Regions from separate parts of the Solibacillus cecembensis genome, predicted to be linked through region 1. Evidence: riboswitches for the same ligand, from Rfam matches in the RefSeq annotation. Region 1 holds a riboswitch; each other region holds the start of a gene.

The links. A riboswitch is a leader RNA that binds a small molecule or an ion and turns the genes downstream of it on or off. The one in region 1 is predicted to bind cyclic di-GMP.
Region 2: linked by a shared signal. The riboswitch ahead of ACQKIH_RS11415 (hypothetical protein) and the one ahead of ACQKIH_RS05100 (NPCBM/NEW2 domain-containing protein) in region 1 are both predicted to bind cyclic di-GMP.
Region 3: linked by a shared signal. The riboswitch ahead of ACQKIH_RS11295 (NPCBM/NEW2 domain-containing protein) and the one ahead of ACQKIH_RS05100 (NPCBM/NEW2 domain-containing protein) in region 1 are both predicted to bind cyclic di-GMP.
Region 4: linked by a shared signal. The riboswitch ahead of ACQKIH_RS10820 (methyl-accepting chemotaxis protein) and the one ahead of ACQKIH_RS05100 (NPCBM/NEW2 domain-containing protein) in region 1 are both predicted to bind cyclic di-GMP.

Annotation. Positions count from the first base shown of each region.
Region 1 covers NZ_JBNNMF010000004.1:65,125-68,219, reverse strand. The annotation lists gene ACQKIH_RS05100 (NPCBM/NEW2 domain-containing protein) at 1-1,864, opposite strand, end outside; cyclic di-GMP riboswitch class I at 1,995-2,080, opposite strand; gene ACQKIH_RS05095 (hypothetical protein) at 2,426-2,812, opposite strand.
Region 2 covers NZ_JBNNMF010000011.1:68,913-72,007, reverse strand. The annotation lists gene ACQKIH_RS11420 (hypothetical protein) at 41-754, opposite strand; gene ACQKIH_RS11415 (hypothetical protein) at 798-1,172, opposite strand; cyclic di-GMP riboswitch class I at 1,302-1,388, opposite strand; gene ACQKIH_RS11410 (NAD(P)H-dependent oxidoreductase) at 2,010-2,597, opposite strand; gene ACQKIH_RS11405 (MarR family winged helix-turn-helix transcriptional regulator) at 2,717-3,095, shown strand, end outside.
Region 3 covers NZ_JBNNMF010000011.1:47,678-50,772, forward strand. The annotation lists gene ACQKIH_RS11295 (NPCBM/NEW2 domain-containing protein) at 1-2,036, opposite strand, end outside; cyclic di-GMP riboswitch class I at 2,170-2,261, opposite strand; gene guaD (guanine deaminase) at 2,805-3,095, shown strand, end outside.
Region 4 covers NZ_JBNNMF010000010.1:106,298-109,392, forward strand. The annotation lists gene ACQKIH_RS10820 (methyl-accepting chemotaxis protein) at 1-1,905, opposite strand, end outside; cyclic di-GMP riboswitch class I at 2,108-2,219, opposite strand; gene ACQKIH_RS10825 (Na-translocating system protein MpsC family protein) at 2,653-2,997, opposite strand.

The DNA.
Region 1 (3,095 bases):
TTTTCCCATGATAGTAAACAGGGAAGGCTGTCCCACCGATTAATCTTACTTTGGGTGCATAAGCTTGTTCGCTTGGTAAAGCCGGGTTTTCTACATAAATAACTGCAGGTTTCATATTTGCATATGAAGGGGCCGTTATTGTATTTAAACCTGGATGTAAAGCATATCTTCTTATCCAGCCATTTTTATCGTCAGCGATTTGGCCGAAAATTAAGTTAGGCATCACACCTTTTTCGTCGGCATCAACAAATACTTGAATGGTTTCACCAGGTACGGCATATTTACCGAAAGTTTCTAGTGAAAATGACGTTCTTGCAATTTGGTGCGTTTTTGCTTCTGCATTTGAGTTACCACGTTGTGAAGCTGTTACGATTGCTTCGTTCGTCACATTTTCGTTGTTTAGTAAATCTTTTGCTATCGTTAAGTTAACTTGTAATTGCTCTTTTAGTGGATGTTTTGCAACTTCTTTTTCTAATTGATTGATGATATCCATTGACGCAAACTCTGGCTTTAATTTATTCATTAAACCATTAGTAAATAAATTATTCACTTGTTCTTCTAAAACATCTTCTTTATAAAATGCAAGTTCTGATAGTGTTGCCCAGTTTTGATTTGATTTCTTAAACTTAAATTTAACGCGCTTAAATGTTGTAGGTGCAAATTTAGCTTCGACTAATCCGGCCACCATATTATGTTGACCCGTTGCTACTAGTTGATAAGTATTGCCTATAGAAGTTTGAGAGGCATAAATTTCAAACTCTTCCGCAAACCCTTTACGGTCAGAATTTCGTGCTCCGTACATAATACGATTTAACGTAACGGCTTCTTTGAACTCTACTTCTACTTCATTTGTGAAATCTTTTGAATTACTTCTATTTGTTTCCCAGTAAGTATCTAAGTTTCCATCAACGGCATTTCCAATTACAGCGCTACTATAGTGACCACCATTGTTACGGATATTCTTAATGTTTCCAATATCCATTTTAAATAACTTTGAATAGGCTTCATTTGAATAATGAGTAAATGATTTTGTAATGGCATTTGTAGCTTCTGTATTTATGCCATTAATTAATGCTTTTGCATTGGCAATCGCATCTTTAAAATCCACATAAAGTGGGTGGCTTTTTGCTTCTTGTTCTAAATTGTTAAGAGCCTCAACTGTATTAAATGCTTCACTTACTTTGCTGAATGTATCATCAGTGAATAATGTCTTCATTTTTTGAGATACAGGATCTTCTTTATAGAACATAAACTCCGATGCACTTGCCCAGTCTTGATTTGCTTTCTTAAACACAAATTTTACTCTTTTAACTTCAGTAGAGGGAAACTGAATCTCGACGATATCCCCTGTAGAGCCTTTATATTCGCCAGTTGAAAGTAATGTGAAATTATCGCCTTCATCTGTTAACGAACTATGTATTTCAAATTCTTGGGCAAAGCCTTTACCTTTCGCGCTTGCTTGACGAGCAGCATAAACAATTCGATCTAACGAAATTGTTTCGTTGAAATTAAAGATCACTTCATTCGTGAATGTTGCATTATTAGCCTTATTTGTTTCCCAGTGCGTATTCATATTGCCGTCGATTGCCTTTTCAAGAGGTGATCCAGAGTAGTTGCCACCATTGTTTGTAATCGATACGATATTGGCGTTGGCTATTTTGAAAATTTCATTATATGTATCTAGTAAGTCATTTCCATATAAATTAAATTTACCGACACTAGCATGATTTGCTTGTTTGATCGTTTTTCCAACTGGAGCCGTTATAGTGCTTTTTTCTTGAACTGGACTTGCTAATGCATTGATTGGGGTACCGACTAAACTTAAAGCCATAGCCGCGGCTGTTGCAATTTTAACAACTTTCATAATAAATTCCTCCTAATGATTTTCCAAAAAAGTACATAAAAAAAACACCCTAATTAGAGTGTTTTCTTTCCCTAAAAAATTCCCATAAAAAAATTATGGAAATTTTAAAAACAAAAAGTAGAATGTACTCTTCGGTAACTGGCTGACATAGTAATATAAACCTTAGTCCCTATAGCTTTGCGTCCCTAAATTTCTTTAGGTTTGCCTATTCAATTATTCTATCTAGAAGGATAACATAATGAATATTATTCCAAAAGAACAATAAGCACTAAAAAATACCCCTCCAAATAGGATGAATTGGCTAAATATTCATGTTGTATACTATATAAAAGTGTTTTGATAGCGCATCGAATTTTTTCATTAGAAGTAGTTTGATAATTATTCTTATATAGAAATGAGAGAGTAGATATAAATAGAATGTACATAATAAACGGCGGATGTCACAGGGGGAGTAGGAAGTCAGCCTAAAGACTTCACATCGTGTGACAACGGCTGACTGACCTACGTCCTGTGGCCCCGAACTAAAAAAATCTGGATGCAATTATGCTGAGGTATAATTGATTAACTACAATTCGAATCAATTTTTATGAGTTGTTGATCTAACACGGTATTTCCTTCTTGTGCTACCGAAGTAATGCTTCTTCCAAAACAATTGGCAATGATTTTTCGTTCTTTCAGATGAATAATTCGAATTTCATAAAAGGATACACCTGTTAAATGTGCATAGATTTCTTCAAAATTGCCAGGAGAAAGCCGATAAGGAAATATTACAGGTATATTGTTTCCTATTATAATGGGGAGTTTCATAGGATGGGAAAAAGAAGACCAATCCCAAACTTCAATCTCAATTTCCTGATCTTTACGAGATAAATTAACTAGATTAATAACCGCGTTAACGGCTCTAGGCGCTTTTTCCAATATGCCAGTTGATAAGACATATTTATTCATAGTTATCCCTCCTTCCGTCTTTATAAGTTATGGAAGTGTTTCGATTACATTTGTATAATAGTGTAATTTGCTAAAAAAAATTATCATTTATATAAATTCAACAAAATTTATATGGAAATGAGAATAGACATGATAGAGGCATAAACTTGAATAGAAAGAGTTGATTGGAATGAAAGGGAGCCGTAACCCTGAAAAGCGTCAGGACTGAAATAGAAATCAACTCCACCTCTTCAAAAGGTTTTTTAAAGGTTGGATTCTTTAGTTAAATAGATATCTATTTGGG
Region 2 (3,095 bases), on a different contig from region 1:
ATTAATCTCCTAATCTTCTAATTTATTTTATAATGAATTCTTATAAATCCTTTACAACTATATAAATTCCATCAGCTATAGTCGCTGGAATTTTGCTTAGTTTTTCATTGTCCTCATATTTATGAACAATATAATTCCCTTCAACATCTACATATTTCGTTAGGCCATGATACTTCTCCAGCACGCGAATTGATTTTGGATTTGTCGCTTCAGCTAGTACAAGTTTTAACCCTTCTTCTCTTGCCTTGTTTAATAAAACATCACCTAAGCTTTGTACAATTTCATGACGGCTATGTTCTGCAATGATGCCTAGTAAAAAGATATGTAATGCTTCCCCATCTTCCAAGTCTTTTCCGTTACGTTTTTTATAATCATCTAAGAAACGTTGATCGATATCCGCTAACACACGCATGACAACGTTCATATCAGCAAACGTGCCTTCAAAAATATCCTCTTCAATAATTTCAAAAGCATTTGTATCCCCAACTAGTGCACCTAGAACATTTTGTTCGTTATCTAACGCTACAGCACAGTAACCTTGGTGAGCATATGTCTCGATATATTCCTTCGTAAACTGATACCAATCTTCATAAGGTAATTGTAATGCGTATCCGATTATTGGCTCTTGTATCCACGTCCCACCAACTTCTACCCCAACAAAAGTCTTAGCTAAACATGCTGCGGCCTTTTCAATTAATTCTGGTTGATCTTTTGTAAGGATTTCAATTGTATATAAATCTGCTGTTGTTTGCATCGTGATATTATTCCTCTCTAATTTAAAGCTGTTTATTTTGAAATTAGCGTGAAGTTGTTTCAGAAACATGATTGACTAGTCTTCCAGGGAAATTAACTGTCTCTAGTGCATTTCGAATTTGTACTGCTGAAATTTTAGATTTAGAACTTACAATGGCAATATCATTAAATCCAAGAGACGCGTAAAACATGAATGTATCTCCTAGTCCTGCCGCAACTTTTGAAGGAAGCGGTGATTGGTGGGTTGCATCAACAACTAATCGATAATTCTTTTTCTGTACCATTCCACTTGTTTTGTCCAAATGATTTAAATAGCCTTCAACAAGATCATCTTTAATAAACCCAATTATTTGAACATGTACTTCTTTCTTTGCTTCATATATTGCCATTTTATATTTTGGCTCATCAACAACTATCATTTTAAATCTCCTTCTTCATAACCATATTTTAGCTACTAGATAATGTACACCTTTGTTCGTTACAGCATTTCTTTCAAATAAAAAACTACCCCAACGAAAAATTGGGGTAGCAAAATAACCACTTCTTTTCTTGGCAACCCGACTGTCTTGATCCAATGGGATTTTAGACTCGTAGCTTTGCGTCCTTACCTTTCGATAAGTTTGCCTTTTCATTTTAAGGGATTCTAAGCAAAACATCACATATTCATGTCACTATAACAGTATAAATTACTCGTTTGGTTTTTTCAACGATAGTACTTTTTTCTAAAAGATATTGTATTAACTCAAGTTCTTTTTGGAAATGATTAGAATTATTTGGTTAATCTGATTAGATTCATTCAGTATGTCTCCTTCTTTCGTATCAGCATTAAGCACTAGCTGAAAAAATAATTACTGACTCATGTATAAAAATTAAAAAATGCTCCATACTATTAAAGATTTCACTTCGAATCTAAATGACTAGGAGGGTTAACCCGATGAGTGCGAATGATCAATAACTCAGAAGGACCATCAATACTGAGTGCAGCTAAGCAACGTTTTCTTAGGACATTCTTAAGATTCAATGCGAAAGCGAGGCAGTGTGTCATGGAGTTTTCAATGTAAGTGCTAATCAAACCCGGAATTTAATTTCCGGGTCTTTTTTTGTGTATCATGAATAATTCAAGGTCTTTAACTCGAAAAAGAATTTTTATTTGACCACTTAAACAATTATTATTAGCTGCACTTATGATACAGTTCTCCGTAATTTAACTAAATACAGTTTCATTTTTAACCCTTTAAAAGTTGCAATCGCTTTACTTAATTACCCACTTTTTTAAAGTAATCATAAATTTTATCTAATTTCTTTATTTGGTTCCCCTTTGAACTTTCCATATTGCCAAATTCAAAGAACTTAATTTTCTTAATACCTACAAAATTAAATAAAGCTCTTTTCATCAAAACTTTATGCGCGTTATTCAACCAGAGAAACGGATAGTATGTGGGGCCCTTCATAGTCGATACACATACAACGGACTTGCCTTTCAAAAGCCCTTCTGGGAAAAGCCCTTTCTTATCCTTGTAAGCAAAATTAGAAGCAAATAATTGATCTATGTATCCCATAAGCATCGCTGGAGGTCTTCCCCACCAAATTGGGTAAATAAAAACAATTTTATCCGCCCATTTAATTTGATCTCTATACTTTTCAAGGTACGGATCTGTATGCATATCACGTCTTCGTTTATGTGCATTAAAGACGAGGACCGGATTAAAATCCTCCTCATATAAATCTAAAACTTGTAATTCCTTAATGTTAGGATTTTCATTACTCCCTTTAATGACTTGCTGTAAAAAAGTATAATTTAAGCTTTTATGATTTGGATATGTATAAACAACTAGCGTTTTCATAAAGCACCCCTTTAGTTATCATTTGATAACTAAAGTTTACCACTCTATATTTTTAGTTGTCAAATGATAATTGTATTCTGATAATATCTTTGCTATCTTGTCAGTAAGAGGTGAGAGAAATGGACGAAAATGCCCTTTTTACTAAACTTGTGTCATTTACAACTTCCGTTCATCGTGTGACACAGGAATTATCACAAAACGCCAAGGCGGATTCAATCACACCCATTCAATATAATATTCTTGAATATGTCACAGTCAGTCAGTCTGTGACACCAAGCGAGATTAGTGATTGTCTACATATGTCTATGCCTAATACTAGTCGTGAACTCCGAAAGCTAATTGAAAAAGGATTAATTGAGAAAATTGGGGATTTGGGGGATCGACGAAAGCACTATATACGTCTTTCTAATGAAGGTGAAACTATGATGAAAGAAGCCTTTGCAACTATAGAATATCGTTTCCAAGCTCGAATACAAAATGCATCGAAAGAAGATTTAA
Region 3 (3,095 bases), on a different contig from region 1:
AATTTGTTATTTTCTTTAAACCAATCAAGCGCATATGTTGCTTCTACGTTGACTAAAGCCTTATCACTAAATACTTCAAATACGTTAGGTAATGAAGCATCCACTTTTAGTAGCTCAACATATTCTTCTAGTTCTTTTAATACTTCCGCGTCATTATCTACACCTTTAATGAAATGTGGATATGAAAATGCCCCTTCTACACGGATTTTAGGTGCTCTACTTTGCTCATTAAATGTATATGGATTAACGGTATACAATACGCCCGCTTTTGCAACGCCTGGTTTGATTTCATCATCAGGTCGTTCAGGTACAATGATTTTATTCATTCCCGGACTTAACGGTATATCCATATTGCCATTGTGTTTGCTTTCCATTTGTTTAAATACTAATTTCGGTGTAGGTTCACCAGAAGCAACATCAACAAAAACGTTTATTTCTTGTCCTGACTTAACGGCTAATCCAGTAGGTTGCCAATCTTGGAAGTTCCAAACACGTCTTTTTTGGGATTCTTTTATCGAATCGCCTCTGCTTTCTAATGACCATACGCTATTTTTTATATCTGTTGGGTTAGCGATTATGTTTTTAGCTATCTCTAATTGAGCTTTTAATGTTGAATACAATGGGTGATTTTTAGCTTTTGCATCGAGTTCATTAATTGCTTGTACATGATTATATTGTGGTACGAGCTCACTCATTGTTCCATCAGTGAAAATATTGCTAATTTGCTCTGTTAATGTATCTTCTTTATAAAAGGCTATTTCCGCTAAAGATGCCCAGTTTTGAGTGGATTTATTGAACTTGAATTTCACTCGTTTAAATGTCGTTGGTTCAAATTTAGCCTCTACTAATCCAGTAACAACATTATGTTTCCCAGTAGCTACAAGCTGATAAGTATTACCTTTAGACGTTTGAGAACCATAGATTTCGAACTCTTCAGCGAACCCTTTGCGGTCGGAATTCCTTGCCCCGTATATAATTCGGTTTAATTTGACCGCATCTTTAAATTCAAGTTCTACTTCATTCGTGAATTGAGAGGAGTTTCCTTTATTCGTTTCCCAATAAGTATCTAAGTTTCCATCAATGGCATTTCCAATTACAGCAGAACTCCAATGCCCTGCATTGTTACGGATACTTAGGATATTTTCAGAACCCATTTTAAATAATTTTGAATACTTTTCATTTGAATAAAGATCAAATGTTTTTGTTGCAGCTGTAGTTGTTTGAACTTCATTTTGATTAAGAATGGCTTTTGCATTTTCTATATCATCTTTAAATAGGGGATATAGTGGATGGTCATTTACTTCTGTTTCTAATTGGTGTAATGCTTCGATTGTATTAAATTCTTTACTAACCGAACTAAAAGTATCATCTGTGAATAAGTTTTTCATATTATTAGAAACTTGGTCTTCTTTATAAAATTGGAATTCTGCAGCACTTGCCCAATTTTGGTTTGCCTTTGTAAAGACAAATTTTAAACGCTTAAATTCTGTCGGTGTAAATTGGATTTCAACAATATCTCCCGTTGAACCTGTATACTCACCAGACGAAACGAGTGTAAAGTTATCGCCTTCATCTGTGTTGGAGCTATAAATCTCAAACTGTTGTGCAAAACCTTTACCTTTTGCGCTTATTTGACGGGCGGCATAAACAATTCGATCTAATGAAGTTATTTCGTTGAATGTAAAGTTTACCTCATTCGTGAATGTTGTTTTATTATCTCTGTTCGTTTCCCAATGCGTGTTCATATCGCCATCAATTGCCTGTGCAAGAGGGGAGCCTGGGTAGTTGCCACCGTTGTTTGTAATGGATGCGATATTGGCGTTTGTCATTTTAAAAACTTCATTATATGTATTTAGTAAGTCAGTCCCATATAAATTAAATTTACGAACATGAGCAATATTTGCTTGTGTAGTTGTTTTTCCAACTGAAGCTGTCATCACCTTTTTTTCTTGAAATGGGCTTGCTAATACATTGATTGGTGCGCCAGCTAAACTTAAAGCCATAGCAGCAGCTGTTGCAATTTTTATTACTTTCATAATCAATTCCTCCTACTGATTTTTCCTAAAAAGAACATAAAAAAAACACCCTAATAAGAGTGTTTATCTTCTCTAAAAAATGCCCATAAAAAAGCTTTATGGGAGATTTAAAAACAAAAAGTAGATTGTACTCTTCGGCAACTGGCTGACATAGTAAATAAATCAATTACGGTAGTCCCTATAGCTTTGCGTCCCTAAATTTCTTTAGGTTTGCCTATTCAATTATGCTACCTTAAAGAATAGCATAATAAATATTATTTCCAAAGAACAGTTAGCACTAAAAAATCCCCCTCCAATAAGGATAAATTAGCTAATTTTACATACAAGGATTATACGAAAAGCTTTAGTTAATTATGTTTATAGGGCATCGAATAGTTATAGGGTAGTAAAAAAGGATATTATTTTAATATATAAATATAAGAATCCCCTAAGAAAGTTAGTGCTCTGTTGGAGTAAATGTTCTGCAATCTATTTCTTCACTTCACAAAGAATTTCTTGCGCCATATTATTACACCTCCTCTTTTGTCATTATTATAAAAGTTAGGTTAATAAATACTGTAAACATGTAATGGTGGGAATTCTCACTCCTGCGAATGGAATTTTACAACTTTATTTCAAATAAATATATTTTCTATCAATACAAGCCAATGCCTTGCGCAAATTTTTAATAATTTCATTAATATATTCGTATTTTATATAGACTTAATAATCTTTATGACCTATAATAATCCCTATTATTCATTAAATACGAACATTAAGGTGGATTTTATGTCTGAATATACGCAAATTTTCCGAGGGACTGCTTTTTCAAGTAAGTCACCTAAAGAAGTACTAGTTTTAAAAGATTATCTGTTTTGTATTAATGCGGACGGAATGATTGAAAAAGCCGTTGCACCAGAGCATGTGGACTATCAATCTTTATTAAATAGATACCAAGAGAAAGAAAACTTTCATCAATTAGCAGATGGACAGTATTTCTTACCAGGCTTTATCGATTTACATGTCCATGCACCACAATGGGCACAATCTGGAACTGCATTAGACATTCCTTTGTATGAT
Region 4 (3,095 bases), on a different contig from region 1:
CGTCTTTGAAACTTTTTCTATGTGAACTACTACTTCAGCTATATGATTTTTCATGTTTTCCATTGCTATGCTAGCCTCAGTAATTTTTGTTGTACCCGCGAGAATGGAATCTTTAATTTCTCCAAACGCTTTCCCGCTTTCATTCACAAGCTTCATACCTTCTTTTGCTGAATTTACCCCTAGATTGACAAGGCCCATTGAATCTTCAATACCTTTTCCGATATCTTGAATAATTTCATTGATTTGCAATGCGGAGTTGCTAGATTGCTCGGCAAGTTTTCGAACTTCATCTGCTACTACTGCAAATCCTTTTCCATGTTCACCCGCTCTTGCCGCTTCAATTGCAGCATTCAAAGCTAGTAAATTCGTTTGCTCTGAAATAGACTGTATCATCAAGCTAATTTGTCTAACTTCATTGGATTTTTCGTTTAACATGCTAATTTTTTCAGCAGATGAGCTCACATTTTTATCAATTTCACTCATCTGATTTACCGTTTGTTCAACGACATCACTACCTTGCTTGGCCGTTTCCGTTGAATAATGAATCGAATCTTTTACGTTGCCCATACTCACTGTCACATCATCTACATGCTTAATCACTTCATTGATAATACCTACTGCGTTTTTCATAGCGGCATCCTGTTCATCCGCTCCAGTAGCAACAAGTTGAATCGATTCAGATATTTCATTAGAAGCTGTTTGATTTTGGATTGAAGATGCTGCCAGCTCTTCGGATGTAGCGGATAATTGTTGAGATTCATGCGCAATTTTTTGCATCGTTTCTTTTAAACTGTTTGACATCGTATTGAAATTCTTGCCCATATCCCCAATTTCATCATTTACCTTTACCGTGACTTGTTGAGTTAAATCACCTTTAGACATCGCTAAAGATACATCACTAATACTATTAATTCTCTTCGTTATACGTAAACTCATAATAATAGAAGCGATTACAGCAAGAATGGCAATAACTCCACCTATTACGAAAAGCATTGTTCGTATGAAAGTCGCTGTACTTAATATTTCAGCTTTCTTGATGACAGCAATATACTTCCACCCTTCAATTTCAGAAGAAATTGTATTTAACATATAGTCTTCGCCATCTAATTCAGTTTCAAATAAGCCATCTTCCTCGAAAAAATCTAATGATGGGATATTTAATGAAGAAATTGGTTGGAAATTCAATTCAGAATTTTTTGGATGTGCAAGGATTGTTCCATCTTCTTGTGCAAGAATTACATAACCATCTTTACCTATATTGATTTCCTTAATTATATCTGTTAAGCCATCCAAACTTACATCTAAACCTAACACACCAGTTTGTTTTCCATCTTTTTCAATTGAAACGACATTACTTACGATAATTCCCTCTATCCCCGTTGCTGCATAGGCACTTGTTAATTTTACTTTCCCTGGTTCTTCAATACCTGCGCTGTACCAAGGGCGGTCTCGAGGATCAAAACCAGCTGGCACGGGACCTTCTGGATATTGGACATAGCCACCATCCGATGTACCCATATAAATATAAGGAGCTTTAGGATGACTATCACTAAAACGAGAAAACACATCGAAAATAGCTTTCTCCTTCTCCCCATTTGCTGAAGGGGTCATATCGATTGAACCTTCTCCTGCAATATCTTTATAGGAAGTAATCGTTGAATCGGCATCTACAACGAAACGGTCATTCGCCAATAAATTAACATTTTCCCTAATCGTTTCAAAATAGAGCGCAATTCCATTGTCCACCTGTTTAATTTCTTTCTCGCTGAAACTAATGTAATCATCCTTAGTTTTTTCGCTAACTATTTTATTAACTGTAACGCCAATAAGAACTATCGGTACTAATGATAGTAATAAAGAGAGAACTAATAATTTTGCCTTGAACGAAAATCTTTTCTTATCCATTTCTACAATCCTCTCCTTTTAATTAATAGTAGCTTAAGCTTAGACTGCTATTGCTTTAAAGCTTTTAAATCGGTAATTTTTAGAATCTCTTAATTCTTTCTAGCTATGACTTTTCCCTATTGCCAGGTAGTTTTAAACACTCAAAAAGGCTAATCTATTTAATATAGAGTAGCCAAGGAATTTATATATAGTAACTCATAAATTCGGTAACCAGGCGATCATTGTTTATGATTAAAGGACTTTTGATAGTCCTCTAAACTTTAGATCCTAGGCTTTGCGTCCTGCCCTTTCGGAACAGTTTGCCTTTAACTTCTATAGCTTTAGTTTAAAATCACACCCACTTATAATCTCATGTTGCTCTACAAAATTCAAGGAAATTTAACAAATACTAGCCATTAATCTGTGATATATGACGTATAAGTATAGTCCAAAAGTATTGTGGTGGTGGTTTTTATTCGCTATATATAGAGGTTTAAATTACAAGCAAACTTCTTTAGTGGGATCTTCATTTTGTACAACTAAATAACAAACGTATCTTGATAGTATAATGTCCTCTATTTCACGTTCTGCATTAGAACCAAGTCGGACCATTTTGTTGACATTAACAAAATGGTCACTAACTAGATACTAATAACATTCATAAAAAACGCACTTACTTGTAATACAGTTCTCCATAACACAGCTAAATGAAGCCCTCGCATTCTCACTTTTTTACAAAAACTTCAGTTGCGTAAAATTCAAAAGTTTCTATACGATTGGCTTTTCAAATATAAAGACCGATACAGCCATATCCTCTTCAACCTTTATATCAGAAAATAAATGAAGTAGCTTTGAATCGACAAGCTCTTCCATTCCTTCAGGGACTTGCACCTTATACACTTCTTGAATCATTTGAGTTCTAGCATTATGAATTACTTTTTTACCTTCTTCAGCTTGTATGATAAATTTTTCAGTTGGTGTTAGAATGCCATACATAGTAGTGACAGCCATATTCTCCACGAAATGAGTGTGGATTCTCTCCGGTCCTTTTCCATAGATTTCTTTACGAACCTTTCGTACAATTTCATTAAATGCCGTTTCCCTTTTCTTCATGTTTTCGCCCCCTGTTTATTCAAAACTATACATCAAAATTGTAGGAAAATTAAATTACCCTCTATGTTCTTTTTAAACAGAATAGTATAATGGAAGAA